One region of the Streptomyces nanhaiensis genome, then DNA from elsewhere that is predicted to be linked to it. Evidence: riboswitches for the same ligand, from Rfam matches in the RefSeq annotation. Region 1 holds a riboswitch; the other holds the start of a gene.
What was found. Region 1 has a riboswitch for glycine ahead of gcvP (aminomethyl-transferring glycine dehydrogenase). Riboswitches for the same ligand answer to the same signal wherever they lie in the genome.
Positions count from the first base shown of each region.

Region 1 (15,549 bases):
TGTGCGGGGCGACCCAGTCGAGGTTGCGGCGGGTGCCGCCGCTGACGTAGCCGTCGCGGACCGCCTCCCGCGCTCCGTCCAGGTAGGGGACGGCCGATGAGTCCACCACGGCGGTCACCCCCGAGGCGCGCGCCATCTTGTACAGGTGGCCCAGCAGCCCGAAGCCGGTGACGTCCGTGGCGCACCGCGCTCCTACCGCCAGGGCCGCCTCCGCGGCGTCCCGGTTGAGGGCCGCCATGGTCTCCACCGCGTGCCCGAAGAACTCGCCGGTGGCCTTGTGCCGGTTGTTGAGCACGCCCAGGCCCAGCGGCTTGGTCAGCGACAGCGGCACCCCCGGCCGCCCGGCGTCGTTGCGCAGCAGCCTGTCCGGGTCGGCGATCCCGGTGACGGCCATGCCGTACTTGGGCTCGACGTCGTCGACGCTGTGGCCGCCGCCGACGTGGCAGCCCGCCTGCCCGGCGACCTCCAGCCCGCCTCTGAGCACCTCCCGCGCCAGCTCGAACGGCAGCTTCCCGCGCGGCCAGCCCAGCAGGTTCACCGCCACCAGGGGGCGGCCGCCCATGGCGTACACGTCCGACAGCGCGTTGGCGGCGGCGATGCGCCCCCAGTGGTAGGGGTCGTCCACCACGGGGGTGAAGAAGTCGGCGGTGGCGACGACGGCGGGCCCACCCTCCGGCCCGGGCAGGCGTACGGCGGCCGCGTCGTCGCCGGTGTCCAGCCCGACCAGCAGTTCTCCGGCGGGTTCGGCCGCGGGCCGGATCCCCGTCAGCCCGGCCACGGCGTCCTCGAGTTCGCCGGGCGGGATCTTGCAGGCGCAGCCGCCGCCGTGCGCGTACCGGGTCAGCCGTACGGGCGCGTCCACCGCGCCGCTGTCCCGGTGGCCGTCCGTCTCGTTCCGGGTGTACATCGCGATCCCCTCTCACCGGCCCGTGCCGGGCGTCGCGGCACTGACTGCCCCGCCGCCACCGGCCGAAACGCCGCAGGAGGAGATTGACTCCCTCCGGGCACGGGCGTTTGGATGATCCACGTCAGGGCACGAGTGCTCCGGCGGCATGGAGGCGTAAGGGTGCCTGGTGGCCCTCCCGGTCTTCAAAACCGAGGTGCCCGAGGATCTCGGGCAGGTGGGTTCGATTCCCATCCGCCTCCGCCGGCCGCCCACCGGGCCGGCGGAGCGCCGCCGCTCACCGCTTCCGTGTGCCCTCCCCGGTTCCTGTTCGGCCGCCGGCCCCGGCGCCTCGCCCGGTGGTTCCTCCTCGCTCGGCCGGCACCCCTCGATGCAGGAGCGCAGAAGCGCCGCGCCGGCTCCCCGTGTCCCGTGCCGAACGCCCGCTCAGGAGCGGTTCCGGCGCCGTCAGTCCGGCAGCGGGCCCGCGCCGGGAGGCGTCGCCTGCTCCGGTCCGCCGCCGAGCGCGCCCGCCCGGCGGCGCAGGACGGCGGCGGCCGCCGCGGTGCTCGCCGCGAAGGCGGCGGCCATCACCCAGGGGCGGTTGAGGCGGTGGCCCAGCGCGTGATCCAGTGAGTGTCGCCCCGGGCCGGTGATGCTCAGGCAGGTGGCGACGAACCCCAGGAAGGCCGGGTACTCGTAACCGCCCTCGGTGACGAAGAAGCCCGCCGGGGCGTGGACCGACACCGCGCCCGTCATGGTCCCCGCGACCGCCGCTCCCGCGGCCGGCGTGGCCAGGCCCAGGGCCAGCAGCACGCCGCCGCCGGCCTCGGCGAGCCCTGCGGTGAGCGCGCTGGTCCTGCCGGGGGTGAAGCCCATGTACTCCATGGCCTCCCGGGTGCCCTCCAGGCCGTGCCCGCCGAACCAGCCGAAGAGCTTCTGGGCGCCGTGCGCGAACAGGACACCGCCCGCGCCCGCTCTGAGGACGAGCAGTCCCAGGTCACCGCGGTCGATCGGGGGCATGGGCATGAAGATCACCTCTCCGGGGTCGGTCGCCCTCCCCAGCCTCACCGCTACCCGGTCCTGCCACCACCTCCCGGGCCCGTTCGGGGCAGCCGCGGGCCGGCTTCAGAGCACGGCGCGCCACAGGGCGATGACGGCTGCGGCCACCGCGGCGACCACCGAGGCGGCCAGGACCAGCAGCAGGAGCAGGATCACCCCCGTCAGGACGCCCGCGAGCGCGCGGGTGGCACGGCTGCGCTCCGAGCGGGCCGAACGGGTGCGTTCCCCGAGCCCGGTGCGCTCCCCGCGCCGTACGGACCGGCCGCGGTCGCCGTGCTCGTCGCACACGGCGACGGCCAGGGCCGCGAGGTAGCGCAGCCGCTCCGGGGGGAGCGGCTCGACCAGTTCCGGGCCCAGTTGCCGTTCGACCGCCACGACACGGGGGTCCCCGTCGTTGATGAGCCTGCGCGCACGCGTACCGGTTCTTCCGCCGATCGCGCCGCCCGACCGGTGGTCGGACCGGTCGCCGCGGTGGTGGTCGGGCTGGTGGTCGGACATCGGCAAGCCCCCTCCTCGCGCTGATGCTTCGCGCAGGGAGCGTAGTGGGCCGCCGCGGCCGGCGGGGCGGCACGGTGCGTTCCGCTCCTCTCCAGTCGTCTCCCGCCGCCGCACCGGGTGCCGCCGCCCGGTCCGTCAGCCGCCCGGTGCGTCGGCCGCCCGGCCGGCCGGAGGCCCGCAGCGCCGCCGGGTGTTGTCCAGGCGGACCGTCAGACCGCGTGCGTCCAGGTGCTCCAGCAGGGGGATCACGACCCGGCGCGTGGTGTCCAGGGCGCGGCGCGCCTCGCTGGTGGTGAAGGGCTGCTCCAGCCGGGCCAGCAGTCCGGCGGCCCGGGTGTCGGCGCCGGGCAGCAGCACGATCCCGTCGCCGACCCGGAGCAGTTCGCCCGCGGCGACGGCGGCGGCGACCGCGCCGGGGGTGAGGCCGAGTTCCGCCAGCCGGTGCGCCTCCGGGGCGCGGAAGGGCGCGGTGCGCAGTTCGGCGCGTACCGCGTCCACCGCCCCGCGCACCCGCGGCGGCAACCGGGGACGTGCGGCGCTGCCGTAGACCCGGCCGTCGCGGTACTCCAGTCCAGGCCGGGGCGCGGCGTCCACCAGGGCCCGGACGAGGGCGCGTTCGGGCAGGCCGAGGGCGCGGCGGGCGGCCTCGGCGGACAGCCCCGGGTCCATCGGCTGCCGGGCCGCGTGCTCCTCCACCGCCCGCACCAGCGCACGCCGCAGCCCGGCCCAGTGGCCGGGGTCGGCGAGCCAGTCGCCGGCGACGGGTTCGTACAGGGGGCGCACTCCCATCGCCAGCAGTTCGGCGCCCCGCACCAGACCCCGGCGCCGCACCTGGGCAGCGCCGTCCGGTGCGCCGGTGGCCGTCTCCAGCTCCCGGGCCCTGGCCCGTCCCGCACCGCGCCGCTCCAGCCGGGGCGGGCGGACGTCGAGCACGGTGACCCCGGCGGGAATCCGGTGCCTGCCCGGGTCCCGCAGCAGCGCCACGTCGCCCACCCGCAGCGGCAGCGGGCGCTCCAGGGTCAGGCGGGCGGTCTGCGTCCCCAGCGGCCGGACGGCGGCGGGGACGGCGGCGGAGCCGGCGTGCAGCACCAGGTTCCGGGGCAGGTCGGCCGCCGGGTCGCCGTGCAGCCGTACGTCCAGCAGGCCGGTGGTGAGCCAGCGGTCCGGGGTGAGCAGGGCCTCGCCGCGCCGCAGCGCGTCGGCCCCGGCGCCGTGCACGTTGACCGCGACGCGGGCGACCGCGCCCACCTCCTCGCGGTCCTCCTTGAGGGACTGCAGTCCGCGCACGCGGACCACCGCCCTGCCGTCGGAGGCGAGGGCGAGGCGGTCGCCGGCGCGGACCGTGCCCGCGGCGAGAGTGCCGGTCACCACGGTGCCGCGGCCGCGCACGGTGAAGGAGCGGTCCACCCACAGGCGTACGTCGGCGGCCCGGTCGGGCTCGGGCAGCGCGGCGGTCAGCCGGACCAGGGCGGCGCGCAGCTCCTCCAGCCCCGCACCGGTGACGGCGCTGACGGGCACGGCCTCGACCTTGCCCAGCGAGGTCCCGGCGATCCTGGCGAGCGCGTCGTCGCGGACCGGACCGGGGTCGGCGAGATCGGCGCGGGTGACGGCGAGTACGCCGTGCCGCACCCGCAGCGCGTCCAGGACGGCGAGGTGCTCCTCGGACTGCGGCTGCCAGCCCTGGTCGGCGGCGACGGCGATCAGGACGGCGGGCACCGGCCCGACTCCGGCCAGCATGTTGCCGACCAGCTTCTCGTGGCCGGGCACGTCGACGAAGGCGACCTGCCCGGCGCCGGGCAGGGAGGTCCACACGAAGCCCAGGTCGAGGGTGAGGCCGCGGCGGCGCTCCTCCTCCCAGCGGTCGGGCTCCATACCGGTCAGCGCGCGTACGAGGGTCGACTTGCCGTGGTCGACGTGGCCGGCGGTGGCGATGACGTGCACCTCCCCGCTCACCCCTCTCCCCGGTCGTTCGCGGCGGCCTTGGCCGCCCGCCGTACGGCCTCCGCCACATCGGCGTCCCGCTCCGGCGGGACGGTGCGCAGGTCGACCAGGCACCGCCCGCCCTCCACCCGTCCCAGGACGGCGGGTTCGCCCAGCCGCAGGGGCCCGGCGTACTCCTCGGGCAGCGCCACCGCCGCACTGGGCAGCGTGACGCCGGGCGCCCCTCCCCCGCCGACGGCGGCCTCGCTGTCCACTGCGCGTGCGTCGACGTCCGCGCCGCGCAGTTCGGCGGCGAGGCGGTCGGCGCGTGCCCTCAGATCCCCGGGGCCGGCGTGGAGCATGGCGCGGACGGGGGCGGCGGGGCCCCGCACCGTGGCCTCCAGCGCCGCCAGCGTCAGCTTGTCCACCCGCAGCGCTCGGGCCAGCGGGTGGCGGGCCAGGCGCCGCACCAGGCCGGCCCGGCCCAGGAGCAGGCCGCACTGCGGGCCGCCGAGCAGTTTGTCGCCGCTTGCGGTGACCAGGGACGCGCCCGCGCGCAGCCAGCCGGAGGCGTCCGGCTCGTCCGGAAGCACCGGTTCGGGGCGCAGCAGCCCGGAGCCGATGTCGGCGACGACGGGGATGCCGGGAGGGCAGAGCCGGGCCAGTTCGGCGACGGAGGCCGACCGGGTGAACCCGGTGATGCGGAAGTTGGAGGGGTGCACCTTCAGCACGAAACCGGTGTCGGGGCCGATCGCCGCCGCGTAGTCCTCGGCACGGGTGCGGTTGGTGGTGCCTACCTCGCGCAGCCGGGCGCCGGTGGACACCAGCAGGTCGGGCAGGCGGAAGCCGTCGCCGATCTCGACCATCTCGCCCCGGCTGACGACGATCTCCTTCCCCGCCGCGAGCGCGGTCGCGGCCAGGACGAGGGCGGCGGCTCCGTTGCCCACCACATGGGCGGCCTCGGCGTGCGGCACCGCCTCGCGCAGGGCTTCCAGGGCGGAGGCGCCGCGCCGGGATCGGGCGCCGGTGGCCAGGTCGAGTTCCACGTCGGTGAAGCCGCAGGCGGCGTCCACCGCCTCCCTGGCGGCCTGCGACAGCGGGGCCCGGCCCAGGTTGGTGTGGAGCAGCACGCCGGTGGCGTTGACCACCGGCCGCAGCCCACCGGCGGTCAAAGGCAGCGCCCCGGCCGCGGCGTCGGCGACGGACTCCGGGGGGATCTCACCGCTCCGGGCGCGCTCCAGCGCCCGGACGACCGCGCTCTTCACCAGGGCGCGCCCCAGGCGCCGGGCGGCCTCGGTCAACCTGGGGTCGGAGAGCACCACGTCCGTACGGGGGATCCGGCGCCGCACGTCGGCCGGGGGAGCCTTCCCGGCATGCGTGTCCGCGGCCTGTGCGTCCGCCGTCTCGGTGTCGCGGTCCATCCGGTGGCCTCCTGGTGGGACGCGGTACGGGTACGGGCCCGGCCGGCCGCCGTCCGTCCGGCCACCGTCCGTCCGTACGCGCGGCGCGGCTGCGCAGGGACGGACGGCGGTTCCGGCGCGGCGCGGGACGTCGGCCAGGATAGGCGCGCGGCGGCCCCGCACCGTGGTGCCGCACCGCCGCGCACCGCGTCCTGGCGCGTGCCCGCCCCTTCCCCGGTCACTCCCCGCAGCCGCCTGCGGCGGTCCCCGGACCGCCCGGCAACCGGGTACCGGGGGGCCACCCGAGCGCCATTGGCCGTGGCCGGTGCCGCCCGGGCCTTCTAGGCTGCCGATCATGAGGATTCGTATCGTCGACGCCTTCACCGGCCGGCCCTTCGCGGGCAACCCCGCCGCCGTCGTGCTCCTGGACTCCGGGCCGTTCCCCGGTGACGACCGGCTCCAGCGGCTCGCCGCCGAGGTCAATCTCTCCGAGACCGCCTACGCCCGCCCACTGCCCGAGAGCTCCGAGGCCGACTGGGCACTGCGCTGGTTCACCCCCGTCACCGAGGTCAACCTCTGCGGCCACGCCACGCTCGCCACCGCCCATGTGCTGCGCTCCACCGGCGCGGCGGCCGGCACCATCCGGTTCGCCACCCGCAGCGGCATCCTCACCGCCGAGGCGGCCGCCGACGGCTCGATCACCCTGGACTTCCCCACCGCCCCGCTCACCGAGATCCCCGTGGGCGAGGACGTCCGCGCGGCCCTGGGCGCCGATGTGCTCTCCGCCCACGACACCGGACCCGACATCGGCGACCTGCTGGTCGAAGTGGCCGACGAGAAGACCGTGCGCACCCTGGCCCCAGACCTGGCCGCCTTGGCGCGGCTGGGCCACCGGGGCGTCATCGTCACCGCGCGGGCCTCGGACGAGGGCGGGGCGTACGACTACGTGTCGCGCTTCTTCGGTCCGGCCGTCGGCATCGACGAGGACCCGGTCACCGGCAGCGCCCACACCGCGCTCGCGCCCCTGTGGTCGGGCCGGCTGGGCCGCGACCGCCTCACCGGTCTCCAGGCGTCGGCCCGCACCGGCCTGGTGCGCACCACCCTGCGCGGCGACCGCACCCTGCTGACGGGGGAGGCCGTGACCGTCATCGACGGGGAGCTGCTCGCCGGGCCGTGAGCCGGCGCGCTCGTAGCCGTACCACCGGACGGGGGCGGGCCGCGGACGGCCGTCAGCCCGTGGGCAGCCAGTCCACCCGGCCCGCCAGCAGCGCGTACCCGACGAACGCCACGATGTCGATCAGGGCGTGCGCGGCGACCAGCGGGCCGACCCGCCCCCACCGCCGGTACAGCCACACGAAGATCACCCCCATCACCACGTTGCCGACGAACCCGCCGATCCCCTGGTAGAGGTGGTACGACCCGCGCAGCAGTGAGCTGGCGGCCAGCGCCGCCACCGGGCTCCACCCCAACTGGTCCAGCCTGCGCAGCAGGTAGCCGACGACGATGACCTCCTCCACCACGGAGTTCTGGATCGCCGAGGCGATCAGCACCGGGATCTTCCACCACACGTCCGGCAGCGACTCGGGCACCACCGTGAGGTTGAAGCCGCTCGCCCTCGCTCCCAGGTAGAGCAGCAGACCGCTGCCTCCGATCCCGGCGGCGACCACCGCGCCCCGGCCCAGGTCGGACCAGGGACGGCGCAGGTCGAAGCCGATCCTGCCCAGCCCCGGCCCGCTTCCGGTGCCGCTCCCCGGCCCCTCGCGCGTCAGGAGGTGGGCGACGAGCAGGACCGGCACCAGGGCGGTGGCGATGCCGAACAGCTGCCAGGCCAGGTCCAGCCAGGGCCGGTCGGGGGCGTACGAGCCGTTGAGCCGGGCCGCCTGGTCCTTCAGCCCGCCCGGCCGGGTCAGCGACCCGACGAAGCTGATGAGCGCCGACAGGGCGCTCGCGCCCAGCGACAGCGCCAGCACCAGCAGCGTCTCGCGGCCCAGCACCCGCCTGCCGGGCGTACCGTCTCCGCCTCCCGGTTCCGGCTCCCGTCCTCGCCCCGGTCCGTGTTCCTCGTCGCGCACGCCCGCTCGCACCCTGCCTCCCGCTGTGCCGTTCGTCCGTTCCCCGGACATGGAACGACACAGCCTGCCCCACCGCTCCCGCCCTCCGGCGGCGGGCCCGGCCAAGGGCGGCGAGGCGGGGGGGCAGAGGGCGGGGCCCGGGGGCGCGCGGTGCGGGCCCCCGGGCCCGGAAGCGCTCCGGGCCGCCGCGGCCTACGGACCGGCCGGCCAGCCGTGCACCGGCTCCCCGGTGCGCACCAGCTCGCAGTAGCGCCGCACCGTCGCCGCCAGCGCCTTCTCCCGGTCCAGTCCGCCCTCCAGGGCCCGGTGGTAGGCGTCGGCCTGCCAGGACGCCCCGTTGACCCGGCGACGGCAGCGCTCCTCGACGACCGACAGATAGCGGTCCCGGTCACCGGGCTCGATGCCCCAGACGTCCAGGCCCCGGGCGGCCATCGGCAGCAGCTCCTCCAGCACCAGCCGGTCCACCGGTACGGCCGACAGCTCCCCGCCGCGGCCGGGGCGGGGCCACCACAGCCGGGCGTCCATGCCGTGGCGGCAGGCGGCGTCGAAGTTCTCGGCGGCGGCGGAGAACGGCATCCGGTTCCACACCGGGCGCGGGTCGTCGGCCAGTGCGCGCACCAGACCGTAGTAGAGGGCCGTGTTGGCCAGTACGTCGGTGACGGTGGGGCCGGCGGGCAGCACCCGGTTCTCCACGCGCAGGTGCGGCACCCCGTCGGCGACGCCGTAAACGGGCCGGTTCCAGCGGTAGACGGTGCCGTTGAGCAGCGTCATCTCGGCCAGCGAGGGGGTGCCTCCGGCGTCCATCACCTCCAGCGGTTCCTCGTCCTCGCAGATGGGCAGCAGCGGCGGGAAGTAGCGGCTGTTCTCCTCGAACAGCTCGTAGGCCGAGGAGATCCACCGCTCGCCGAACCAGGTCCGCGGCCGCACCCCCTGGGCGATCAGCTCCGGCTGCCTGGTGTCGGTGGCCTGGAGGAAGAGCGGGGGGCGGGACTCCCGCCACAGCTCGCGGCCGAAGAGGAAGGGCGAGTTGGCGCCCACGGCGACCTGGACGGCCGAGACTGCCTGGGCGGCGTTCCACACGTCGGCGAAGCGGCCGGGGGTGACCTGCAGGTGGAGCTGCACGGAGGTGCAGGCGGCCTCCGGGGCGATGGAGGACGAGGCGTACCTCAGGTGTTCCACGCCCTCGATGTCCAGGACGACCTCCTCGCCCCGGGTGGCCATGATCTGGTCGTTCAGCAGCGTGTAGCGGTCCGCGGCGGTGAGGTTCGCCGATACCAGGTCGTCCCCCGTGAGCGTCGGCAGAATACCGATCATCACAATGCGCGCGTCGACCTCGGCGGCTTTGCGGTCGGCGTAGGCCAGACCGGTGCGAAGCTCCTCGGCGAGCTGGTCCAGCACTCGCCCGGACAGCCGGTGCGGAAGGACGTTCACCTCGAGATTGAACTGCCCCAATTCCGTCTGGAAATCCCGGCTCGCAATGCGTTCCAGTACCTGCGTGTTCATCATCCGGGGCATCCCCTCGGCGTCCGCGAGGTTCAGCTCGATCTCCAGTCCCATGAGATCACGGGGGCGGTCGAAGCGCTGCTCGTCCAGCAGCCGCCGCAGTCCCTGGAGACACCGCTGGAGCTTGTTCCGGTATCGCCGGCGGTCGGACAGGGCGAACCCGCTGGCCTCGACCTTCTCGCCCATCGATGCGTCCCTCCTCGAGTGAACCGTGACCGGATGATGCCCCGCGGATGCGAGAGATAACGCCCCGTGCGACAGTGAGGGTCCGGTAAGCTGGACCCAGGCTTTCACGGGGCACATTCCCATGTCATACGTCGGGGATACGCAACCACCGCCGGTTCGCCGACATCCACCCGTTGACATCGGACCTGCGGATCCCGCCCGCAGGGAATAGCGAAAAGATACGGACGACCGCATAGTCAGCCGCTTTCCAGGTCAGCGGTCGGCCATCCGAGGACTCGCAGATGAAACACCGTCGGAAAATGTCCGGATGGCCTCTTGCCGGTAACATGCGGGACAGCTAGCCGAAACACTGGCTGAACAACCTTCGTATAAACTCCACGAAAGCGGCTGAGACGCGACCCGATGATGGGCGCGCATCCGCCGTCTCCCTCATTTCCGGCCTTCTTCACGGCCCTTCCGTACGCCGACAGCGCCGTCCGCGCCAGCAGCTGAGCACCACCGTGTCTCCGATTGAGAGGCGACCCACCATGCCCCTGCGTGTCCAACAGGCCCCGGCACCCGCTCTGCGCAGTGTGCACGCGGCCCTCGGTTCTCCCGCCGGCCTCCGAGGCGACGCCGCCCCTCCCGGCCTCCGGGCCCGGGCGGGCTCGGTGCGCCCGGACCTCTCCCTGCCGCTCCACGTGCTGGACGGGATCACCGCATCCGCCGGACCGCCCCGCACCAGGCTGACCGGCTGGCGCTTCCTGCTGCGGGACGCGCACGACGTGGTGGGCGCCGCCGACGCGATGCTCACGGCGGACGGCTGGACGTTCTCCCACTTCTGCGAGGGGCCGTTCGTCGCCTCCGCGGAGACCGCCCTGCACCGCGCCGAGACACTGCCGGTGACGTACCAGCCGCGTCTGCTGTCGATGCCGGAGCTCTACATGCTGACGCTGTGGCTGCGCGCCGGCACGGAGGCCGACGCCGCCGACGGCTCGCCCGCCCCGGCCGATCTGCTGGTGCCGCTCGCTCCGGCCCCGCCCGGGATCGCGGCGCACCGGCCGCAGCGCGTCGACGGCCTGCTGCCGCTGCTGACCCGGCGGCTGGTGCCCCCGCCCCTGCTGGGCACGCCCGCCTGATCCGCGACGGCGCGGCCCGGCGACGGGCGGAGGTGACGGTGGTGCCCCGCGGCCGTCCGGCCGCGGGGCACCACCGTCACCTCCGCCCTCTCGAACGACTGGTCGTCCACGGCTCCGGCATCACCCGAACGGATGCTTCTGGGCCGGGCGACCGCCTTCCGGGAGAGCGCGTCATCGGAACGTGAGGAGAGCCGCGGCGAAATCCCTGCGGAATCCCGGCCGCGGGACGACACTGGGGGGATCGACCGAGAGAGACGGGGGCGGTCGTGAACCACGCATCCAACCGCAGCACCACCACACCGCAGCGAAAGAACTCCACCATGTGTCAGCACCAACCGCCCTGCCCGTCAGCCGACTCCGCCGACCGGGAGGCCGCCCATCTCGTGGCGCACCACCCGGAGCAGGGCTGGAGCCTGCTGTGCAACGGCGTCCTGCTCTTCGAGGACACCGGCGAACTGCTGCCGGACGGGCAGGTCATCGCGCCGCACCGGCCGCTCGGCGCCGAGCACGTCACGACCGCCGCCTGACGGCGGGCGGGCGCCGCGCCGCGACACGGCCGCAGCACGGGGGACGGGCTCCCGCCCGCGCGGGCGGGAGCCCGTCCCCCGTCGGCGCCCGGCACCGGCCGGGGGCGGCTCAGCCGTCGTACTCGTCCATCGGGGGGCAGGAGCAGACCAGGTTGCGGTCGCCGTAGGCTCCGTCGATGCGCCGCACCGGCGGCCAGTACTTGTCGGCGGCCACGACGCCTGCCGGGAACGCCGCCTCCTCGCGCCCGTAGGAGTGCTCCCACTCACCGGCGAGCTGCGCGGCGGTGTGCGGGGCGTTGCGCAGCGGGTTGTCCTGCGCGTCCCACTCCCCCGAGGCGACCTTCTCGATCTCGGCCCGGATCGCGATCATCGCGTCGCAGAAGCGGTCGAGCTCCGCCAGGTCCTCGCTCTCGGTGGGCTCGATCATCAGCGTCCCCGCCACGGGGAAGGACATCGTCGGGGCGTGGAAGCCGTAGTCGATCAGCCGCTTGGCCACGTCGTCGATGCTGACGCCGGTGGCCCTGGTCAGCGGGCGGACGTCGATGATGCACTCGTGGGCCACCAGACCGCCCGGGCCGGTGTAGAGCACCGGGTAGTGCGGCTCCAGCCGCTTGGCGACGTAGTTGGCGCCGAGCACGGCCACCTGGGTGGCGCGGCGCAGCCCCTCGGCGCCCATCAGCCGCACGTACGCCCACGAGATCGGCAGGATGCCCGCCGAACCCCAGGGCGCCGCCGAGATCGGGCCCACACCGGTCTCGGGGCCGGCGGCGGGCTGGAGCGGGTGGTTGGGCAGGTACGGCGCGAGGTGGGAGCGGACGGCCACCGGTCCGACGCCCGGGCCGCCGCCGCCGTGCGGGATGCAGAAGGTCTTGTGCAGGTTCAGGTGGGAGACGTCCGCGCCGAACTTCCCCGGCTTGGCCAGGCCCACCAGCGCGTTGAGGTTGGCCCCGTCCACGTAGACCTGGCCGCCGGCCTCGTGCACGGCCGCGCAGATGTCGGTGATGTGCTCCTCGAACACACCGTGGGTGGAGGGGTAGGTGACCATCAGCACCGCCAGCTCATCGCGGTGCTCGTCGATCCTGGCCCGCAGGTCCTCGACGTCCACGTCGCCGTTCTCGCCGGTCCTGACGACGACGACCCTCATCCCGGCCATCACGGCGCTCGCGGCGTTGGTGCCGTGCGCGGAGGACGGGATCAGGCAGACGGTACGGCCGTCCTCGCCGTTCGCCCGGTGGTACGCCCGTACCGCCAGCAGGCCCGCGAGCTCTCCCTGGGAGCCGGCGTTGGGCTGGATGGAGACCTTGTCGTAGCCGGTGATCTCGGCCAGCCGCTCCTCCAGCTCGCGGATCAGCGTCAGATAGCCCTCGGCCTGCTCGGCGGGCGCGAAGGGGTGCAGTCCGCCGAACTCCGGCCAGGTGACCGGCTCCATCTCGGTGGTGGCGTTGAGCTTCATGGTGCACGAGCCCAGCGGGATCATGCCGCGGTCCAGCGCGTAGTCGCGGTCGGCCAGGCGGCGCAGGTAGCGCAGCATCGACGTCTCGGAGCGGTGCCGGTGGAAGACCGGGTGGGTCAGGTACTCGTCGGTGCGCAGCAGGGAGGCGGGCAGCACCTGGCCGGCGGCCTCGTCCAGCGCCTCGGCGTCCCCGGCCCCGGACTCCACGCCGAAGGCGCCCCACACGGCGGCGAGCTGCGCGCGTCCGGTGGTCTCGTCGCAGGCGATGCCGACGTGGTCGGCGTCGGTCAGGCGCAGGTTGACCCCGGCCTCGCGGGCGGCGGCGACGACCTCGGCGGCCCGGCCGGGCACCCGTGCGGTGACGGTGTCGAAGAACGTGCCGTGGACGACCTCGACCCCGCCCTCGCGCAGCCCCTGGGCGAGGACGGCGGCGTAGCGGTGGGTGCGGCGGGCGATGGCGGCCAGCCCGTCGGGGCCGTGGTAGACGGCGTACATCCCCGCCATCACGGCGAGCAGCACCTGGGCGGTGCAGATGTTGCTGGTGGCCTTCTCCCGGCGGATGTGCTGCTCCCGGGTCTGGAGGGCCAGGCGGTAGGCCCTGGCGCCGTCGGCGTCCACCGAGACACCCACCAGGCGGCCGGGCAGGCTGCGCGCGAACTTCTCCCGCACCGCCATGAACCCGGCGTGCGGCCCGCCGAAGCCCATCGGCACGCCGAAGCGCTGGCTGGACCCCACCGCGATGTCGGCGCCCAGCTCGCCGGGAGGGGTCAGCAGGGTGAGGGCGAGCAGGTCGGCGGCGACGGTGACGACCGCGCCCAGCCCGTGCGCCTCCTCGATCACGCCGCGCAGGTCGCGCACGGCGCCGGAGGCGCCCGGGTACTGCAGCAGCACACCGAAGACACCGCGCTCGGCGACCTCGGCGGGGATGCCGCCGGACAGGTCGGCGACGACGACCTCCACCCCGGTGGGCTCGGCGCGGGTCTCGATCACGGCGATGGTCTGCGGCAGGCAGTCGGCGTCGACCAGGAAGACGCCCTGCCTGACCTTGCCGACACGCCGGGACAGCGCCATGGCCTCGGCCGCCGCGGTGCCCTCGTCCAGCAGCGAGGCGCCGGAGGTGGGCAGCCCGGTCAGGTCCGCGACCACGGTCTGGAAGTTCAGCAGCGCCTCCAGGCGCCCCTGCGAGATCTCCGGCTGGTACGGGGTGTAGGCCGTGTACCAGGCGGGGTTCTCCATGACGTTGCGCAGGATGACCGGCGGGGTGAAGGTGCCGTGGTAGCCCAGGCCGATCATGGAGTCCAGCACCTGGTTGCGCCCGGCCAGGGAGCGCAGCTCGGCCAGGACCTCCGCCTCGCTGCGGGCGGCGGGCAGGTCCAGCGCCTCGGTGCTCTTGATCACCTCGGGCACGGCGGCGGCGGCCAGCTCGTCCAGCGATCCGTAGCCGACCTGCGCGAGCATCTTGGCCTGCTCACCGGCGTCGGGGCCGATGTGCCGCTCCTCGAAGGGAGTGCCCCGCTCCAGCTCCGCGAGGGAGGTGGCGGGAGGATTGCGGTCTGCTGTCATCTGGAGGCCTCCTGGTCTGCGCGACCTGCGAGGGGCACCGCGGCACGGGTGCCCGGACGGCCTCCCCCTCTGTCATCGCGACCTGAGAGCTTCACCGGCCCGCGTCCGCGGCCCGGTTTTCACCGTCGGTGAGGAGGGGCTGCGTCGTCGAGGTACACCTCGTCCGTCGTGGCCCGCCCTGCTTTCCAGAGTGACCTCACCCGCGCGGTACGTGAGCCTGAGAGATTCCGGGGAGGATTTGCTCCTTCGGCGCCTCCGGCACTGTCACCGGAGGACTCTCCCGCTCGGGGTCAACAGCCACTTCAGAGCCTACCAGCGCCCGGTGGCACCGGCCCGGCCGCGGCCCCCGCCGCCCTGCCCGGGTGGCCGATGCGCCGAATGTGCCGTTTCGTTGTTTGTGGCGACTGTTTGCGAGCAGGCGCCTCTTCGTGCGAGGAGTTGGAGGGACCGCCGTGCAGACCGACATCGACCCGCGGGATCTGATAGGCCTCAAGGCTTTCGACAGCGCAGGGCAGAAGATAGGGACCGTGGACGAGGTGTACCTCGACGACGCCACCGGTGTCCCCGAGTGGGCGGCGGTGCGCACCGGGCTCTTCAGCCGTGACGCCTTCGTCCCGCTGGAGCCCAGCGAGGTGGTGGAGGGGACGCTGAAGGTGCCCTTCGAGCGTTCCCTGGTGAAGGAGGCGCCGGACTTCGGCGTGGGCCGCCACCTCTCCCCCGAGCAGGAACTGCAGCTCTACCGCCACTACGGGCTGGGCGTGCCCGGCGCGGGCACACCCGCCTCCGACGAGGACATGACGTTCGGGCGGATCGCGGGCTCCGAGACCTGACCTTCCCACGGCGCGAGCGGCTCGGAGGGCTCCAGCTCCGGATCGTCCACCGCGAAGGTGCGCACCCGGCCCGGCGGCGACCCGGGCCGCTCGAACCTCACCGTGACCCGCCCCAGACCACTGCCCTGCACCCAGCCCGGCCCGTACCGCGCGTGCCGTACGTCCAGGCCGGGCATCCAGTGCCGTACCGCCTCCGTCTCGCTCCCGGAGCCCGCTCCGCCCCCGGTGGCGGGCGGAGCGGGCTCCGGCGGCCGGGCGCCGGACAGCCTCGCCGCGCCGGCCTGGGCGAACAGGTCCTCCTGGGTGAAGTCGGCCAGCCCGCTCACCCCGACCCCCAGCAACCGCACCCCGGCGGTGGTGTCCACGCCCTCGACGAGCCGGGCGGCCGCCTCCCTCACCACAGCCGGGTCGTCGGTCGGGCCGCGCAGCGTCTCGGAGCGGGTGAGCGTGGAGAAGTCGTAGCTGCGTACCTTGACCACCACCGTGCGCCCGGACCGCCCCGCGGCCCTCAGCCGCGCGACGCAGCGGTCGGCG
Region 1 covers NZ_JBKJFM010000060.1:9,715-25,263, reverse strand. Annotated here, with positions in the region: gene selD (selenide, water dikinase SelD) at 1-907, opposite strand, end outside; tRNA gene ACLIYP_RS15285 (tRNA-Sec) at 1,055-1,147, shown strand; gene ACLIYP_RS15280 (DoxX family protein) at 1,352-1,906, opposite strand; gene ACLIYP_RS15275 (hypothetical protein) at 2,012-2,443, opposite strand; gene selB (selenocysteine-specific translation elongation factor) at 2,579-4,384, opposite strand; gene selA (L-seryl-tRNA(Sec) selenium transferase) at 4,393-5,784, opposite strand; gene ACLIYP_RS15260 (PhzF family phenazine biosynthesis protein) at 6,119-6,940, shown strand; gene ACLIYP_RS15255 (CPBP family intramembrane glutamic endopeptidase) at 6,993-7,847, opposite strand; gene ACLIYP_RS15250 (glutamate--cysteine ligase) at 8,028-9,524, opposite strand; gene ACLIYP_RS15245 (hypothetical protein) at 10,052-10,642, shown strand; gene ACLIYP_RS15240 (DUF5999 family protein) at 10,963-11,169, shown strand; gene gcvP (aminomethyl-transferring glycine dehydrogenase) at 11,279-14,185, opposite strand; glycine riboswitch at 14,381-14,478, opposite strand; gene ACLIYP_RS15230 (PRC-barrel domain-containing protein) at 14,638-15,015, shown strand; gene ACLIYP_RS15225 (DNA polymerase IV) at 14,931-15,549, opposite strand, start outside.

Region 2 (15,549 bases), on a different contig from region 1:
GACGGACAGGCCCGTCTCGCGGGTGGCGCGCAGCAGCTCGTCGCCGGTACGGAAGGGGTACTTCAGCACCGTGTCGTCGAGTTTGATGCGGCCGGAGCCGGCCGCGTCCTCGTCCACCACGAAGCCGCCGCCCACCGAGTAGTAGGTCTTCTCCAGCAGCGGTGCGCCGTCGGCGCCGTACGCGGCCAGGGTCATGCCGTTGGCGTGGTACGGCAGCGAGCGGCGGCGGTGCAGCACCAGGTCGCGGTCGACGTCGAAGGCGATCTCGTGGCCGCCGCTGCCCTCGCCGCCTTCGGAGCCGCCCTCGGGGTCCCCCTCCCCGCCGGCGGTGAGCAGACCCAGCCGGCCCGACCGCCGCACCCGTTCGACCTCCGCCTCCGCGGCCTCCACGTCGACGGTGCGCGGCGAGTGGCCCGCCAGGCCCAGCAGCACGGCCTTGGGCGTGCCGTGGCCGTGGCCGGTGGCGCCCAGGGAGCCGAACAGCTCGGCCCGCAGCGAGGCGGTGCGGTCCAGCACGCCCTCCTTGCGCAGGCGGCGTGCGAACATCCCGGCCGCCCGCATCGGGCCGACGGTGTGGGAGCTGGAGGGGCCGATGCCGATGGAGAAGAGGTCGAAGACGGAGATGGCCACGGTGGCGGACTCCCTTGTCTGCTCGTGGTTCGCGGCCCGCCGGGTGCGGCGGGCGTGGAGCCCCGCGGGTGCGCGGGGCGGAGAACGGCGCCGGTGGCGCCGGACGGTGCCGGGTGGTGCCGGACGGTGCCGGGGTCCGGGGTCCGGGTGCGCCGCCGGTCGGGCGGCGCACCCGGGTGCCGTGCCCCGGTCCTACAGGCCCGGGTACAGCGGGTGCTTGTCGGCCAGCGCGGAGACGCGGCCGGCCAGCTCCTTGGCCTTCGCCTCGTCGAACGAGGGCTTCAGCGCCTCGGCGACGACGTCCGCGACCTCGCGGAAGTCGTCGGCGGTGAAGCCGCGCGTGGCCAGCGCCGGGGTGCCGATGCGCAGACCGGAGGTGACCATCGGCGGACGGGGGTCGTTCGGGATGGCGTTGCGGTTGACGGTGATGCCGATGGAGTGCAGGCGGTCCTCGCCCTGGCGGCCGTCCAGTTCGCTGTCGCGCAGGTCGACCAGGACCAGGTGGACGTCGGTGCCGCCCGACAGCACGGCGACGCCCGCCTCGGCGGCGTCCGGCCGCGCCAGCCGCTCGGCCAGCAGCTTCGCGCCCTCCAGGGTACGGCGCTGGCGGTCCTTGAACTCCTCCGTCGCCGCGATCTTGAAGGAGACCGCCTTCGCCGCGATGACGTGCTCCAGCGGGCCGCCCTGCTGGCCGGGGAAGACCGCGGAGTTGATCTTCTTGGCGTGCTCCTGCTTCGACAGGATCACCCCGCCGCGCGGACCGCCGAGGGTCTTGTGGGTCGTGGTGGTGACCACGTCCGCGTACGGCACCGGGTTGGGGTGGAGCCCCGCGGCCACCAGGCCGGCGAAGTGCGCCATGTCCACCATCAGCAGCGCGCCCACCTCGTCGGCGATGCGGCGGAAGGCGGCGAAGTCGAGCTGCCTCGGGTACGCCGACCAGCCGGCGATGATCAGCTTCGGGCGGCGCTCCCTCGCCAGCCGCTCGACCTCCTCCATGTCGACCAGGCCGGTGGTGGCGTCGACGTGGTAGGCGACCACGTCGTACAGCTTGCCGGAGAAGTTGATCTTCATGCCGTGGGTCAGGTGGCCGCCGTGCGCCAGGTCCAGGCCCAGGATGGTGTCGCCCGGCTGCAGCAGGGCGAACATCGCCGCGGCGTTGGCCGAGGCGCCCGAGTGGGGCTGGACGTTGGCGGCCTCGGCGCCGAAGAGGGCCTTCACCCGCTCGCGGGCGATGTCCTCGATCACGTCGACGTGCTCGCAGCCGCCGTAGTAGCGGCGGCCCGGGTAGCCCTCGGCGTACTTGTTGGTGAGGACCGAGCCCTGGGCCTGGAGCGCGGCGACCGGGGCGAAGTTCTCCGAGGCGATCATCTCCAGGGTGGTCTGCTGGCGGCGCAGCTCGGCGTCGACGGCTGCGGCGACGTCGGGATCGACCTCGTGCAGGGAACTGTTCAGAAGCGACATCCGGGTCTTTCCGATCGTGGTGGGCTGGCGGCGGACGGCGGATCCGGGCGTGGAGGAGGCGGGCGGGCCGCCGCTCACTCGCCGGTGAAGGCGGCGTACTCGTCGGCGGACAGCAGGTCCCCCGGCTCGTCCGCCACCCGGACCTTGAACAGCCAACCGCCCTCGTAGGGGGCGGAGTTCACCAGCGCCGGGTCGTCCACCACGTCCTGGTTGACCTCGGTGACCTCACCGGTGACCGGCGCGTACAGGTCGCTGACCGACTTGGTCGACTCCAGCTCGCCGCAGGGTTCGCCCGCGGTCACCGTGTCGCCGACCTCCGGGAGCTGTACGAAGACGACGTCGCCGAGCGCGTTCGCCGCGTGCTCGGTGATGCCGATCGTCGAGACGCCGTCCTCGGCGGCCGACAGCCACTCGTGCTCCTTGCTGTAGCGCAGCTGCTGGGGGTTGCTCATGGCGTGATTCTCCTGATCGGGGATGCGGTGTGAGAAACGGGTCTTGCCAGGTGGGACGGTGTCCCGGGCGGGTGGTGCGGTTGGTGGTACGGGGGGCGGTGCGGCTGGTGGTGCGGGGCGGCCGGGGCCGTCAGCGTTCGCGCCGGTAGAACGGCAGCGCGACGACCTCGTAGGGCTCATGCGTACCGCGGATGTCCACCGCCACACCCCCGGTGCCCGGGGCGGCGTGGGCGGCGTCCACGTACGCCATGGCGATCGGCCTGCCCAGCGTGGGGGAGGGGGCGCCGGAGGTGACCTCGCCGATCACCGAGCCGTCCGCGCCGACCACCGCGTACCCCGCGCGCGGCACCCGGCGGCCGGAGGCGACCAGGCCGACCAGCTTGCGCGGCGGGTTCTCGGCGGCCCGCCCGGCGGCGGCCTCCAGGGCGGCACGGCCGGTGAAGTCGCCGGGCTTGTCGAACTTCACCACGCGGCCGAGTCCGGCGTCGAAGGGGGTGGTGGAGCGGGTCAGCTCGTGCCCGTACAGCGGCATGCCCGCCTCCAGCCGCAGCGTGTCGCGGCAGGACAGCCCGCACGGCACCAGGCCCGCGTCCGCGCCGGCCTCGGTCAGCGCCCGCCACAGCACCTCGGCGTCGCCCGGGGCGACGAACAGCTCGAAGCCGTCCTCGCCGGTGTAGCCGGTGCGTGCGATCAGCGCCTCCACGCCCGCCACCGTGCCGGGCAGCCCGGCGTAGTACTTCAGGCCGTCGAGGTCGGCGTCGGTGAGCTCGGCCAGGACGGCGGGAGCCTGGGGCCCCTGGACGGCCAGGAGGGCGTAGGCGTCGCGGTCGTCGCGCACGGCGGCGCCCGTGAGACCGGAGGCGCCGAGCCGTTCGGTGAGGGCGTCCAGCACCACCTGGGCGTTGGAGGCGTTGGCGACGACCAGGTACTCCTCCTCGCCCAGCCGGTAGACGATCAGGTCGTCGAGGATGCCGCCGGACTCGTCGCAGATCATGGTGTAGCGCGCCCGGCCCACGGGGACGGCGGACAGATGGCCGACCAGGGCGCGGTCCAGCAGCTCGCCGGCCTGCGGGCCGGTGACGGTGATCTCGCCCATGTGGCTCAGGTCGAACAGGCCGGCGCGGGTGCGCACGGCGTTGTGCTCGTCGCGCTCGCTGCCGTAGCGCAGCGGCATCTCCCAGCCCGCGAAGTCCGTCATGGTCGCGCCCAGGGCGCGGTGCACGGAGTCGAGGGCGGTACGGCGGGGGGAATCACTCATGGTCGGCAGGCTCCCAGGTGAGGTGGCGATGTCGTGCGAGGACGGCGGGAAGGACACGCCCTCCCCATCTGTCATCGGAACCTGAGAGGTTCGCCGCGAGTCCGCACGGGCGGGCCACGGCTTGCACCTTGGGTGGGACGGCTCCGCTCGGGGGCCGCCCGCTTTTCAGATCTGCCTCGTCCACACGGTATCGGGGCCTGAGAGATTCAAGGGAGGACTTGCTCCTTCGGCGCCCCGGAAACCGTCGTGACCAGCGTTTTCCGGGAGCTCTCCCGTGCGGACTCGATCGGCCGGTATGCAGTTGACACGCTCATCATCGCACGCCCGGCGCACACCGCCCCGGGCGGGCGCGAAGCCGCGCCGCCACGTCCGGGGCCGGAGGGGTGACCAGACGGGTACGGCGCCGTGACACACCTGGTGAGCGGCCACCTTGTCCGCCGTCATCCTTCTTGACACGCTCAGGGTGACGCCGCGAGCGCGTGGCGCGAAAGCGGGGAGGACGTATCCGGTGAGCAGCCTGGAGAGTGCTTGTACGGCACAGGGCGGGGCGCCGCCCCGGCGCAGGACCGCGACGGCGCCGGGGAAGGCGGCGGACAGGGCGGCGGACAGGGCGGCGCCCGCGGCGGCGGGGAGAGCGGGCGGCCGCGATCTGCGCGGCACCGCGGCGGTGCGGGTCCTGCGCTTCCCCGCGGGCGACCGGGTCGTCGTCTCCGGGCTGCCGGGCAGCGGCAAGTCCACCCTGATCCGCCGCGTGGTCGCCGAGGACGCCGCGGTGGTGCGGATCGACTCCCAGGACATGCGGGAGCGCTGGGAGCGGCGGATGCCCGCCCGGCTGCCGTACGCCGTCTACCGCCCCCTGGTGAGGATCGCCCACTACCTGGCGCTGCGGCGGGCCCTGGCCTCGGGAGCCGGGGTGGTGGTGCACGACTGCGGCGCCCAGGGCTGGGTGCGCCGCTGGCTGGCCCTGGACGCGCGGCGGCGCGGGCGGGCCGTGCACCTGCTGCTGCTGGACGTGCCGGCCCGGGTGGCGCTGGCCGGGCAGGCGGAGCGGGGGCGCGGGGTGTCGGCGTACGCCTTCGCCCGGCACCGGCGGGCGGTGCGCCGCCTGGTGGCGGACGCGGAGGCCGGACGGCTGCCCCCGGGCTGCGTCGCCTCGGTGCTGCTGGACCGGACGGCGGCGGGGGCGCTGCGCGGGGTGGTGTTCGACTGACTCCCGCCGTCCGCGCCCCCCGGGATGCGGGCGCGGACGACGGACGGACGCACCCGCCCGGTGCCGATAGGGTTTTCCCATGACCATCCCGCAGCAGTACGGACCGGGGCACGGCGGCGGCTGGCCCGGCAACGAGCTGGAGGAGACCCTCGCCGCCTCCCTCGGCGCCCCCGGAGCGGGCGCCCGGCTGCTGGAGGTGCTCGGGCGCAGCAGTCTGTGGGTGCCGCTGCCCGAGGGCGGCGGGCCGACGAGTCCCAACCTGGACCTGCCCACGATCCAGCTCGACGGAGCGCCCTACGTCCCCGTCTTCAGCTCCGAGCAGCAGTTCCTGCAGTGCGTCGGCTCGCACCTGTCCTTCGCCGTCGCGCCCGCGCGGGAGTTCGCCCGCGGCCTGCCGCCGCAGGTGGGCATCGCGGTCAACCCCGAGGGCACCGTCGGCGTCCCCCTGCCCCCGGCCGCCGTGGCCGAACTGTGCCGGGAGGGCGGGGGCGAGGGGATTCCGGGGATGGCGAGCGGTGCCCGGGTCCGGCTCTTCGAGCCCGACTGGCAGGAGGAGCCGGTGGACTTCCTGGCCGCCGCGGCCGGGGAGTTCGCGGTGCTGCCGCAGGTCCGCACCGCGCGCCGCGGCCTGGCCAGCGTCGAGGGCGACCCGCCCGCGCTGTTCGTCGGAGTGGAGCTGGACCTGCTGGACCCGCAGGCCCGCGTCGCGGCGCACGACGCGCTCGGCCGCGCGCTGGGCCGGGAGCCGGTGCGCTGGCCGGTGCAGATGGTGCTGCTGGACGCGGCCCAGGACCCGGTCGTGGACTGGATGCGCCAGTGCGTGCGGCCCTTCTACAACCGCCAGGACCAGCCGTACTGACGTCCGGGCCGCACGGTGTCCCGGGCGGCCGCGACCGGGAAGCCGGCCCGTCCGCCGCCGGGGCGTCCGCGTCCGCGGACGGCCGAGTGGTCCGGGCACTGTCGGGCGCGGACCGTAAGCTGGTTGGATGTCGGGACGGGACGCGCGCGCGGCCCGGTGAGCGAGGACGACGCGAGAAGGGGCGGCCCACGTGAGCGCGGGTGGAAGCGTTGAGCAGCTGCTGCGGCAGGTGGCGCCCGGGCGGTACGACACCTATGAATCGCTGCTGCACGCCCTCGCCTCCGGCCGGGTGTGGATGCTGCTCTGGCACGGCCGGGCCGGGTCCCCCGACGCCCAGTACGGGAACATGGAGGTCGCCGGGCACGGCTACGCGCCCTGCGTGACCTCCGAGCAGGAACTGGCCGCCTCCGGCTGGACCAGGGACCACGAGGTGGTCGGCGGACGCGAGATCGCCGCCGCCCTCTTCCCCGACCGCTGGGGGCTGTGGCTCAACCCGCACGCGCCCGGCGGCGGCGTCGGCGTCCCCTGGCTGGACCTGCGCCGGATCGCGGGCGGGCTGGAGAGGCTGCCGGCCGGGCCGCTTCGCATCGGTGAACCGACCGTGGACGTACCGCACTTCTACGCCCAGCTGGTGCACAACGCCCACCGCACGCCCGCCGTGCGCACCCTGCGCCGGGCCTGGGTGCAGCCCGCCCTGGGCGCGCCGCAACTGGTGATCGGCCTCGACCTGTACGACTCCGCGCCGCAGGCGGTGGAGTCGGTGCGGTCGATGATGCAGCAGTCGGTGGCCGCGGTGCCGGACGGACTGGCGGTCTCCACGGTGTCGATGTCGGACGAGTACGACCCGGTCGCCATGTGGCTGCGGGCCAACTCCCGGCCGTTCTTCGACCGCGACGCCCACGCCGCCGCCCCCGCGGCGGCCCCCGGGCACGGCTACGGCTACCCCCGCCCCTACTGACGTGGAACCACCTGCCGGACGGGCCTGCGCGGCGGGGCTCGCCGCGGGGCCTGCGGCGGGGCCGGACCGGTGGGGTTCCCAGGGCCCCGCGGGCGCCGGTCCGCGACCCGCCGGCGGCCGGTTGTTTCGTCCGGTATCCACGCTTTGACCTGCGCTGTCGCCGTTTCGGGCGCCAGGGTCTCAGGTCTATATCACCGACATGCGGACAGTTCACACCGATGGTTGGGCGCAGTACTGTTCGGGCGACCAGCAGTCAAACCGTCACCGACCCCTGAGGTGGAACATGCGAATAACCGGTTCCAGGGTCGTCCAGACGATCGCGGCGACCCTCGCGGTTGGTGTGATCGCCACTGGATGTGCCAGTGAACGAGGCGAGAAGGACGAAGGCAAGGGTGGGAAAACCTTCGTCTTCGGCGCCGCCGGAGACCCGGGCTCCCTGGACCCGGCGCTGGCGAGTGACGGTGAGACGTTCCGGGTCACGCGCCAGGCCTTCGAGGCGCTGATCGAGCACGAGCCGGGCGGCACCGAGCTGGTCGGCGGCCTCGCCAAGTCGTGGGAGTCCGACGAGAGCGGCACCGAGTGGACCTTCAAGCTCCAGGAGGGCGTGAAGTTCCACGACGGCGAGAAGCTGACCGCCGAGGCGGTGTGCAAGAACTACGACCACTGGTTCAACTGGACCGGCACGTACCAGAACAGCGCGGTCTCGTACTACTGGCAGACCGTCTTCGGCGGCTTCGCCAAGAACGAGGACAAGGACACGCCCAAGGCCAACTACAAGGGCTGCGAGGCGAAGGACGAGAACACCGCCGTCATCAGCGTCCACGAGCCCTCGGCCAACCTGCCCGGCGGCTTCTCCCTCCAGGCGCTGGCCATCCACTCCCCGAAGGCCATCGACAAGTACAAGGAGCAGGAGGCCACCGGCGAGAACGACGCCATCTCCTACCCCAAGTACAGCCAGGAGGCCGGTACGGTCGCGGGCACCGGCCCCTTCCGGATCACCGAGTGGGACAAGGGCAACAAGGAAGTCACCCTCGAGCGGTTCGACGACTACTGGGGTGAGAAGGCCGGCGTCGAGAAGCTGGTCTTCCGCACCATCGCCGAGGAGTCCGCACGCCGCCAGGCGCTGCAGGCCGGCAACATCCACGGCTACGACCTGGTCGCGCCCTCGGACGTGAAGACCCTGGAGAAGGAAGGCTTCCAGGTCCCGGTCCGCGGCGTGTTCAACATCTTCTACGTGGGCTTCTCGCAGGAGGCGAACAAGGCCCTGGAGAAGAAGGACGTCCGCCAGGCGCTCACCCACGCCATCGACCGCGAGAACGTCGTCAAGACGCAGCTGCCCGAGGGCGGCGTGGCGGCCACCCAGTTCATGCCGGACACCGTCGACGGCTACTCGAAGGACGTCGCCACCTACGAGTTCAGCACCGACAAGGCCAAGGAGCTGCTGAAGAAGGCCGGCGAGGAGAAGCTGAAGGTCACCTTCTGCTACCCGACCGAGGTCACCCGCCCGTACATGCCCGCCCCGGCCGACATGTACGAGCTGATGAAGTCCGACCTGGAGAAGGCCGGTGTCGGCGTCGACCCCAAGCCCATGAAGTGGGCCCCGGACTACCTGGACGCCACCGAGGCCGGCTCGTGCGACCTGCACCTGCTGGGCTGGACCGGTGACTTCAACGACGCCTACAACTTCATCGGCACCTGGTTCTCCGGCTACGACAAGCAGTGGGGCTTCCGCGACGACAAGGTCTTCGACGCGGTGAAGAAGGCCGAGGCCGAGCCGGACGTCGCCAAGCGGGTCGAGCTGTACAAGAAGGCCAACGAGGTGATCATGGACTACATCCCCGGTGTCCCGGTCTCCTCCTCCCCGCCGTCCATCGCGTTCGCCAAGGACGTCAACCCCCCGAAGGTCTCCCCGCTGACGCAGGAGAACTTCGCCGAGGTCTCCTTCAAGTAAAAGCATGACCGCGCGCAGGTCCGCCCGGCCACGGCATCCGAAGTGGCCGGGCGGACCTGCCCATGAGGACCAAGAAAGGGGCATCGCGGGGTGTTGCGTCTCGTCGTACGAAGACTGCTCCAACTGATACCCACCCTGCTGGGCCTGTCGGTTCTGCTGTTCATCTGGCTGAACCGGCTGCCCGGTGGACCCGCCGCGGCCATGCTCGGCGAGCGCGCCACGGCCGCCGACAAGGCACGCATCGAGGCGGCCCTCGGGCTCGACCAGCCCGTGTGGATCCAGTACGGCCGCTTCCTCAAGCGGCTGTCCGAGCTGAACCTGGGGGTCTCCACCCAGACCGGCCAGCCGGTGTGGGACGAGTTCACCCGGGCGTTCCCCGCCACGGTGGAACTCGGGATATCGGCCATGATCATCGCCATCGCCGTCGGCGTGCCGCTGGGCTACTTCGCCGCCCGCCGGCGCGGCAGCTGGCTGGACGTCACCGCGGTCTCCGGCTCCCTGGTGGGCATCTGCATCCCGGTGTTCTTCCTGGCCTTCCTGCTCAAGGCGGTCTTCGCCGTCCAGCTCGGCTGGTTCCCCAGCTTCGGCCGCCAGACCACCGGCATCGACGCCACCGAGGTCACCGGCTTCTACGTCCTGGACGGCATCCTCACCGGCGAGTTCGACGCGGCCTGGGACGCGGCGATGCACCTGGTGCTCCCGGCCCTGGCGCTCTCCTCCATCCCGCTGGCCATCATCACCCGCATGACCCGGGCCAGCGTCCTGGAGGTGCTCGGCGAGGACTACGTGCGCACCGCCGAGTCCAAGGGCCTGAGCCGGCAGGTGGTGCGCGGCCGCCACGTGCTGCGCAACGCGCTGCTTCCGGTGGTCACCGCCATCGGCCTGCTCACCGGCGGTCTGCTGTCGGGCGCGGTGCTCACCGAGTCGGTCTTCGCCTTCGGCGGCATCGGCTCGTTCATCAAGACCGCCATCGACGAGCGCGACTATCCGGTCCTGGTGGGCTTCATCATGTTCATCGCGGCTGCGTACGTCGTCATCAACCTGCTGGTTGACCTCGCCTACAGCCTTATCGACCCGAGAGTGCGGGTGCACTGATGAGCACCAAGACCGACAAGATCGACCGGCTCGCCGAGCTCACCGCCTCCACCGAGACCTCCACGGGCGCCAGTCTGTGGGTCGAGGCCTGGCGCAGGCTCAAGGGCAGCAAGATGGCCGTGATCGGCGCGTGCATCATCGGTGTGTTCGTGGTGGTCGCGATCGTGGGCCCGTGGGTCGCCCCGTACAGCCCCACCGCACAGCTGTGGCGCGGCGAGGTCTTCACCAACCAGAACATCTTCGTCGGCCCCCGCGCCGAGAACTGGCTCGGTCTGGACCACCTGGCCCGCGACGAGTTCTCCCGGATGCTGGTGGGGGCCCGCCAGACCCTGCTGGTCGGCATCGTCGCCACGCTGCTGGGCTTCACCGTCGGCGCGCTGATCGGCGGCGCCTCGGGCGCCGCCCTGGTGCTGGGCGGCAAGGTCGGCCGCCGGATCGACACCGTCGTGATGCGCTTCATCGACATCATGCTGGCGCTGCCCTCGCTGCTGCTGGCCGTGTCCATCGCGGCGGTCCTGGGCCAGTCCCTGACCACCGTGATGATCGCGGTGGGCGTGGTGCAGATCCCCGTCTTCGCCCGGCTGCTGCGCGGCGCCATGCTGGCGCAGGGCGGCTCGGACTACGTGCTGGCCGCCCGGGCCCTCGGGGTGCGCAAGCGGCGCATCGCGCTCGGCCACGTGCTGCCCAACTCGCTGAGCCCGGTGATCGTCCAGGCCACCCTGAGCCTGGCCACCGCCATCATCGAGGCGGCGGCGCTGTCCTACCTCGGCCTGGGCAACCCCGACGCCGCCGAACCGGAGTGGGGCGTCATGCTGGCCCAGGCGCAGGACTACTTCGACAGCGCACCGATGCTCGCGATCTACCCCGCGCTGGGCATCATCGTCACCGCCCTCGGCTTCACCCTGCTGGGCGAGGCGATGCGGGAAGCCCTCGACCCGAAACTGCGGAGTTGATCACATGGCCCTGCTTTCCGTGGACGAACTGACCGTCACCTTCACCCAGCGCGGCCGGCGCGACGTGAAGGCCGTGTCGGGAGTGTCCTTCGACGTCGACCAGGGCCAGGTCGTCGGCCTGGTCGGGGAGTCGGGCTGCGGCAAGTCCGTCACCTCGCTCGCCCTGATGGGGCTGCTGCCCTCCAGGGGCGTGAAGGTCGGCGGCCGGGCCGACTTCGACGGCACCGACCTGCTGACCATGGGCGGCAGGAGGATGCGGGACCTGCGCGGCTCCCAGCTCGCGATGATCTTCCAGGACCCGCTGTCCTCGCTGAACCCGGTCGTCCCCATCGGGATCCAGGTCACCGAGATCCTGACCCGGCACCGGGGGCTCAAGGGCGAGGCCGCCCGCAGGGAGGCCGCCTCCCTGCTGGACCGGGTCGGCATCCCCGACCCCGACCGGCGGCTGAAGGAGTACCCGCACCAGCTCTCCGGCGGCATGCGGCAGCGCGCCCTGATCGCCATGGCGGTGGCCTGCGCGCCGCGGCTGCTGATCGCCGACGAGCCGACCACCGCCCTGGACGTGACGATCCAGGCCCAGATCCTGGAACTGCTCAAGGAACTGGTCGACCAGGAGGGCACCGCCCTGCTGATGATCACCCACGACCTGGGCGTGGTCGCGGGCCTGTGCGACCAGGTCAACGTGCTCTACGCGGGCAAGGTGGTGGAGTCCGCCGCGCGGCGCGAGCTGTTCGAGGCGCCGACCCACCCGTACGCCAACGGGCTGCTGGGGTCCATCCCCCGGCTCGACGCGCCGCGCGGCGAGCCGCTGAGGCCGGTGCGCGGCTCCATCAACGACACGATCGCCTGGGAGGACGGCTGCGCCTTCGCCCCCCGGTGCGACCACTACACGCTGGAGTGCCTCCAGGGCACCCCGGTGCTGGGCGAGCCCCGCAAGCCCGGGCACCAGGTGCGGTGCGTCAACCCGGTGCTCTCCGGGGGCGCCGCCGAACTGCGCCGCTCCGCGCTGCCCGAGCCGGACGAGGTGCCGGGGGCGGGCGCCGCCGACGGCACCGGGCCGGAGGGGGACGGGCCGGCGGAGAAGGACGCGGTCGAGACGGCCGGCACGGCCGAGAAGGAGGCCGGAGCATGAGCCTGCTCCAACTGAACGGTGTGAAGGTCCACTTCCCGGTGCGGAGGGGCGTCCTCTTCGACCGCACGGTCGGCCACGTCTACGCCGTCGACGGTGTCTCGCTCTCCGTCGAGCCGGGCCAGACGTACGGCCTGGTGGGCGAGTCGGGCTGCGGCAAGACCACGCTGGGCCGGGCGGTCCTGCGCCTGGTGGACGTCACCGACGGCGAGGTCGTCTTCGACGGCACCGACCTGGCGAAGCTGCCCGACGAGGAGATGCGCCGCTTCCGCCGCCGGCTCCAGATGGTCTTCCAGGACCCGCTGGGCAGCCTCAACCCCCGGCAGAACATCGAGTCGATCCTCTCCGAGGGCATGGAGGCCCACGGCATCGGCGCGGACCAGGCCGAGCGCAGGGAGAGGATCCGCAAGATCCTGGCGAGGGTCGGGCTGCCGGCGGGCTCGCTCTCCCGCTATCCGCACGAGTTCTCCGGCGGGCAGCGCCAGCGCATCGGCATCGCCCGGGCGCTGGTCCTGGAACCGGACGTGATCATCTGCGACGAGCCGGTCTCCGCCCTGGACGTCTCCATCCAGGCCCAGGTGATCAACCTGCTGGAGGAGCTCCAGCGGGAGATGGGCCTGACCTACGTGGTCATCGCCCACGACCTGGCCGTGGTGCGGCACATCTCCGACGTCGTCGGGGTGATGTACCTGGGCTCGCTGGTGGAGGAGGCGCCCAGCGACATGCTGTACGCCGAGCCCCGGCACCCGTACACCCGGGCGCTGATGTCGGCCGTGCCGGTGCCCGATCCGGAGGTCGAGGACAGCCGCGAGCGCATCCTGCTCACCGGCGACCTGCCCTCCCCGGCGAACCCGCCGGCGGGCTGCCGCTTCCACACCCGCTGCCCGTGGAAGCAGGAGACGCGCTGCGCGACCGACCGCCCCGAGCTGCGGGACCTGGGCGGCGGGCACCGGGTGGCCTGCCACTGGGCCGAGGAGATCGCCGACGGCCGGATCAGCCCCACGCACAACGCGGCCCAGGTGGTCCCGGCCGGGCACGCCGAGCACCACGGCCGGCACACCGAAGCGGCCGGGCAGGCCGAGCCGGCCGGGAGCACCGGGAGCACCGGGTCGCCCGCTGCCGTGAAGACGGAGAAGGACGAGAAGACGGAGAAGGCCGCGACCGCGGCCGAGTGAGCCGTACGCCCCGCTCTCCCGGCCCCCGGGCGCAGTATCCCCCCGCACCGCCCGCCTCCGCCCCATGAGCGCGGAGGCGGGCGGTGCGGCGTACGCGGCACCTGTTACAACCGGGGGGTGGATCTGTTCACCCCCTCCGTCCAGCACTGGCTCGACCTGGCCGGGATCTTCGTCTTCGCCGTCTCCGGCGCGCTGCTCGCCGTCCGCAAGAACTTCGACGTCGTCGGCATGGCGCTGCTCGCCTCGGTCACCGGGCTGGGCGGCGGGCTCTTCCGGGACCTGGTGATCGGGGCGGTGCCCCCGGCCGCCTTCACCGACCTCGGCTACCTGCTGACCCCGCTGGCCGCCACGGTGCTGGTCTTCTTCCTCCACCCGCAGGTGGAGCGGATCAACCGGGCGGTGATGGTCTTCGACGCGGCCGGGCTCGGCCTGTTCTGCGTCACCGGCACGGTCAAGGCGCACGCCTACGGGCTCGGTCTGACCGCCTCGGTCGTCATGGGGCTGGCCACGGCGGCGGGCGGCGGTGTGCTGCGCGACGTCCTGGCCAACGAGGTCCCCTCGCTGCTGCGCTGGGACCGCGAGGTCTACGCGGTGCCGGCCGTCGTCGGGGCGACGGCGGTGGCGCTGCTGATCAAGGCCGGGGAGCTGAACGGGGTGACCAGCGGCGCGGCGGCCGCCCTCGCCTTCGTCCTGCGGCTGCTGGCCCTGCGCTACAACTGGCGCGCGCCGAGGGCCTGGCACCGTCGCAGCCAGCGGACCGAGGGGAGCGAGGAGGAGGCGTGAGGGGGCTGCCGAGACTTGGCTACTAGCCGGTAATAAAAGCCTGTACCGTGTACTGCCATGACCGAGGCAACCATCGGTACCAGCGCGTTCGATCGCGACACGGCCGTCATCGCACAGGGGGAGGGCGTCTACGGCGCCGACCTCTCCGACCAGTGGACCATCGGGCACGCCGTCAACGGCGGCTACCTGCTGGCCCTGCTCGGCCGCGCCCTCGGCGACGCGCTGCCGCACCCCGACCCCTTCACCATCACCGCGCACTACCTCACCGCCTCCCGGCCCGGCCCGGCGACCGTGCGCACCACCGCCGTGCGCGCCGGCCGCACCCTGTCGACCGGCGCCGCCTCCCTCCTCCAGCGGGACGAGGACGGGCAGGAGGTCGAGCGCATCCGCGTGCTGGCGAGCTACGGGGATCTGGCCGCGCTGCCCGACGACGTCCGCACCAGCGCCAAGCCGCCGCAGATCCCGCCGTACGAGAGCTGCCTCGGGGCCAGGGACGGCATGGACCCGTCCGCCGTTCCGCCCATCACCCACCAGATCGACCTGCGCCTGGACCCGGCCACCGTCGGCTGGGCGGTCGGCGCGCCCAGCGGGCGCGGTGAGATGCGCGGCTGGTTCGGGCTGGCCGACGGCCGCGACCACGACCCCCTCTCCCTGCTGCTGGCCGTGGACGCCCTGCCGCCCACCGCCTTCGAGCTGGGCCTGTCGGGCTGGGTCCCGACGGTGGAGCTGACCGTCCACGTCCGCCGGCGCCCGGCCCCCGGGCCGGTGCGGGTGTCCATCACCACCCGCAACCTGGCCGGCGGCTTCCTGGAGGAGGACGCCGACGTCTGGGACAGCGAGGACCGGCTCGTCGCCCAGTCCCGCCAGCTCGCCCGCGCCCTGCCGGCCTGAGCGCGGACCCGGCCGCGGCCCCGGCCCCCTCCTGTGAGGGGGCCGGGGCCGCGGCCGCATGCGGAGGGCGGCGCGGGGCACACGTAACGACGTCGCCCGAGTGCCCCGGCACCCGCTGTGACCGGCGCGAACGCGGTGCGCGACCGGACGGGCGGGGCCGGTGGCGCGGGAGTGGCGAAGCCCTTCACGGGTAGCCTGAAAAGGGACGAAAAACGCCAGACGCAACAAATCTCCCATGTGAGAGAAGTGAAGGTGGTCAACGGATGTACGCCGTGAAGAGCACACTGCCCGACCAGGACCTCAAGGTCGTCGGAGAGGCGCTGCAGGGCGCACTGGTGGACCTGGTCGATCTGTCGCTGGTGGCCAAGCAGGTCCACTGGACCGTGATCGGGCCGCGGTTCCGCTCCATCCACCTCCAGCTCGACGAGGTCGTGGAGACCGCGCGCACCTACTCCGACACCGTCGCCGAACGCGCCGCGGCCCTGGGCCTGGCCCCCGACGGCCGCGCCTCCGCCCTCGCCTCCGGCAGCGCCGTCACCGGAGTGGAGAGCGGCTGGCACCAGGACGACAAGGCCGTCGAGGTCATGGTCGGCGCGCTGGCCTCCGTGGTGAACCGGATGCGCGAGCGCATGGACGCCACCGAGAAGCCGGACCCGGTTACCCAGGACATCCTCATCTCGGTCATCGCCGACCTCGAGAAGCACCACTGGATGTTCCAGGCCGAGCACAAGGTCGACTGAGGGC
Region 2 covers NZ_JBKJFM010000029.1:18,495-34,043, reverse strand. Annotated here, with positions in the region: gene ACLIYP_RS10060 (L-serine ammonia-lyase) at 1-630, opposite strand, end outside; gene glyA (serine hydroxymethyltransferase) at 823-2,091, opposite strand; gene gcvH (glycine cleavage system protein GcvH) at 2,166-2,543, opposite strand; gene gcvT (glycine cleavage system aminomethyltransferase GcvT) at 2,674-3,801, opposite strand; glycine riboswitch at 3,977-4,086, opposite strand; gene ACLIYP_RS10040 (AAA family ATPase) at 4,319-5,011, shown strand; gene ACLIYP_RS10035 (enhanced serine sensitivity protein SseB) at 5,091-5,870, shown strand; gene ACLIYP_RS10030 (enhanced serine sensitivity protein SseB C-terminal domain-containing protein) at 6,061-6,828, shown strand; gene ACLIYP_RS10025 (ABC transporter substrate-binding protein) at 7,112-8,779, shown strand; gene ACLIYP_RS10020 (ABC transporter permease) at 8,870-9,874, shown strand; gene ACLIYP_RS10015 (ABC transporter permease) at 9,874-10,827, shown strand; gene ACLIYP_RS10010 (ABC transporter ATP-binding protein) at 10,832-11,959, shown strand; gene ACLIYP_RS10005 (ABC transporter ATP-binding protein) at 11,956-13,131, shown strand; gene ACLIYP_RS10000 (trimeric intracellular cation channel family protein) at 13,249-13,914, shown strand; gene ACLIYP_RS09995 (thioesterase family protein) at 13,972-14,805, shown strand; gene ACLIYP_RS09990 (Dps family protein) at 15,069-15,545, shown strand.
Region 2: linked by a shared signal. The riboswitch ahead of gcvT (glycine cleavage system aminomethyltransferase GcvT) and the one ahead of gcvP (aminomethyl-transferring glycine dehydrogenase) in region 1 are both predicted to bind glycine.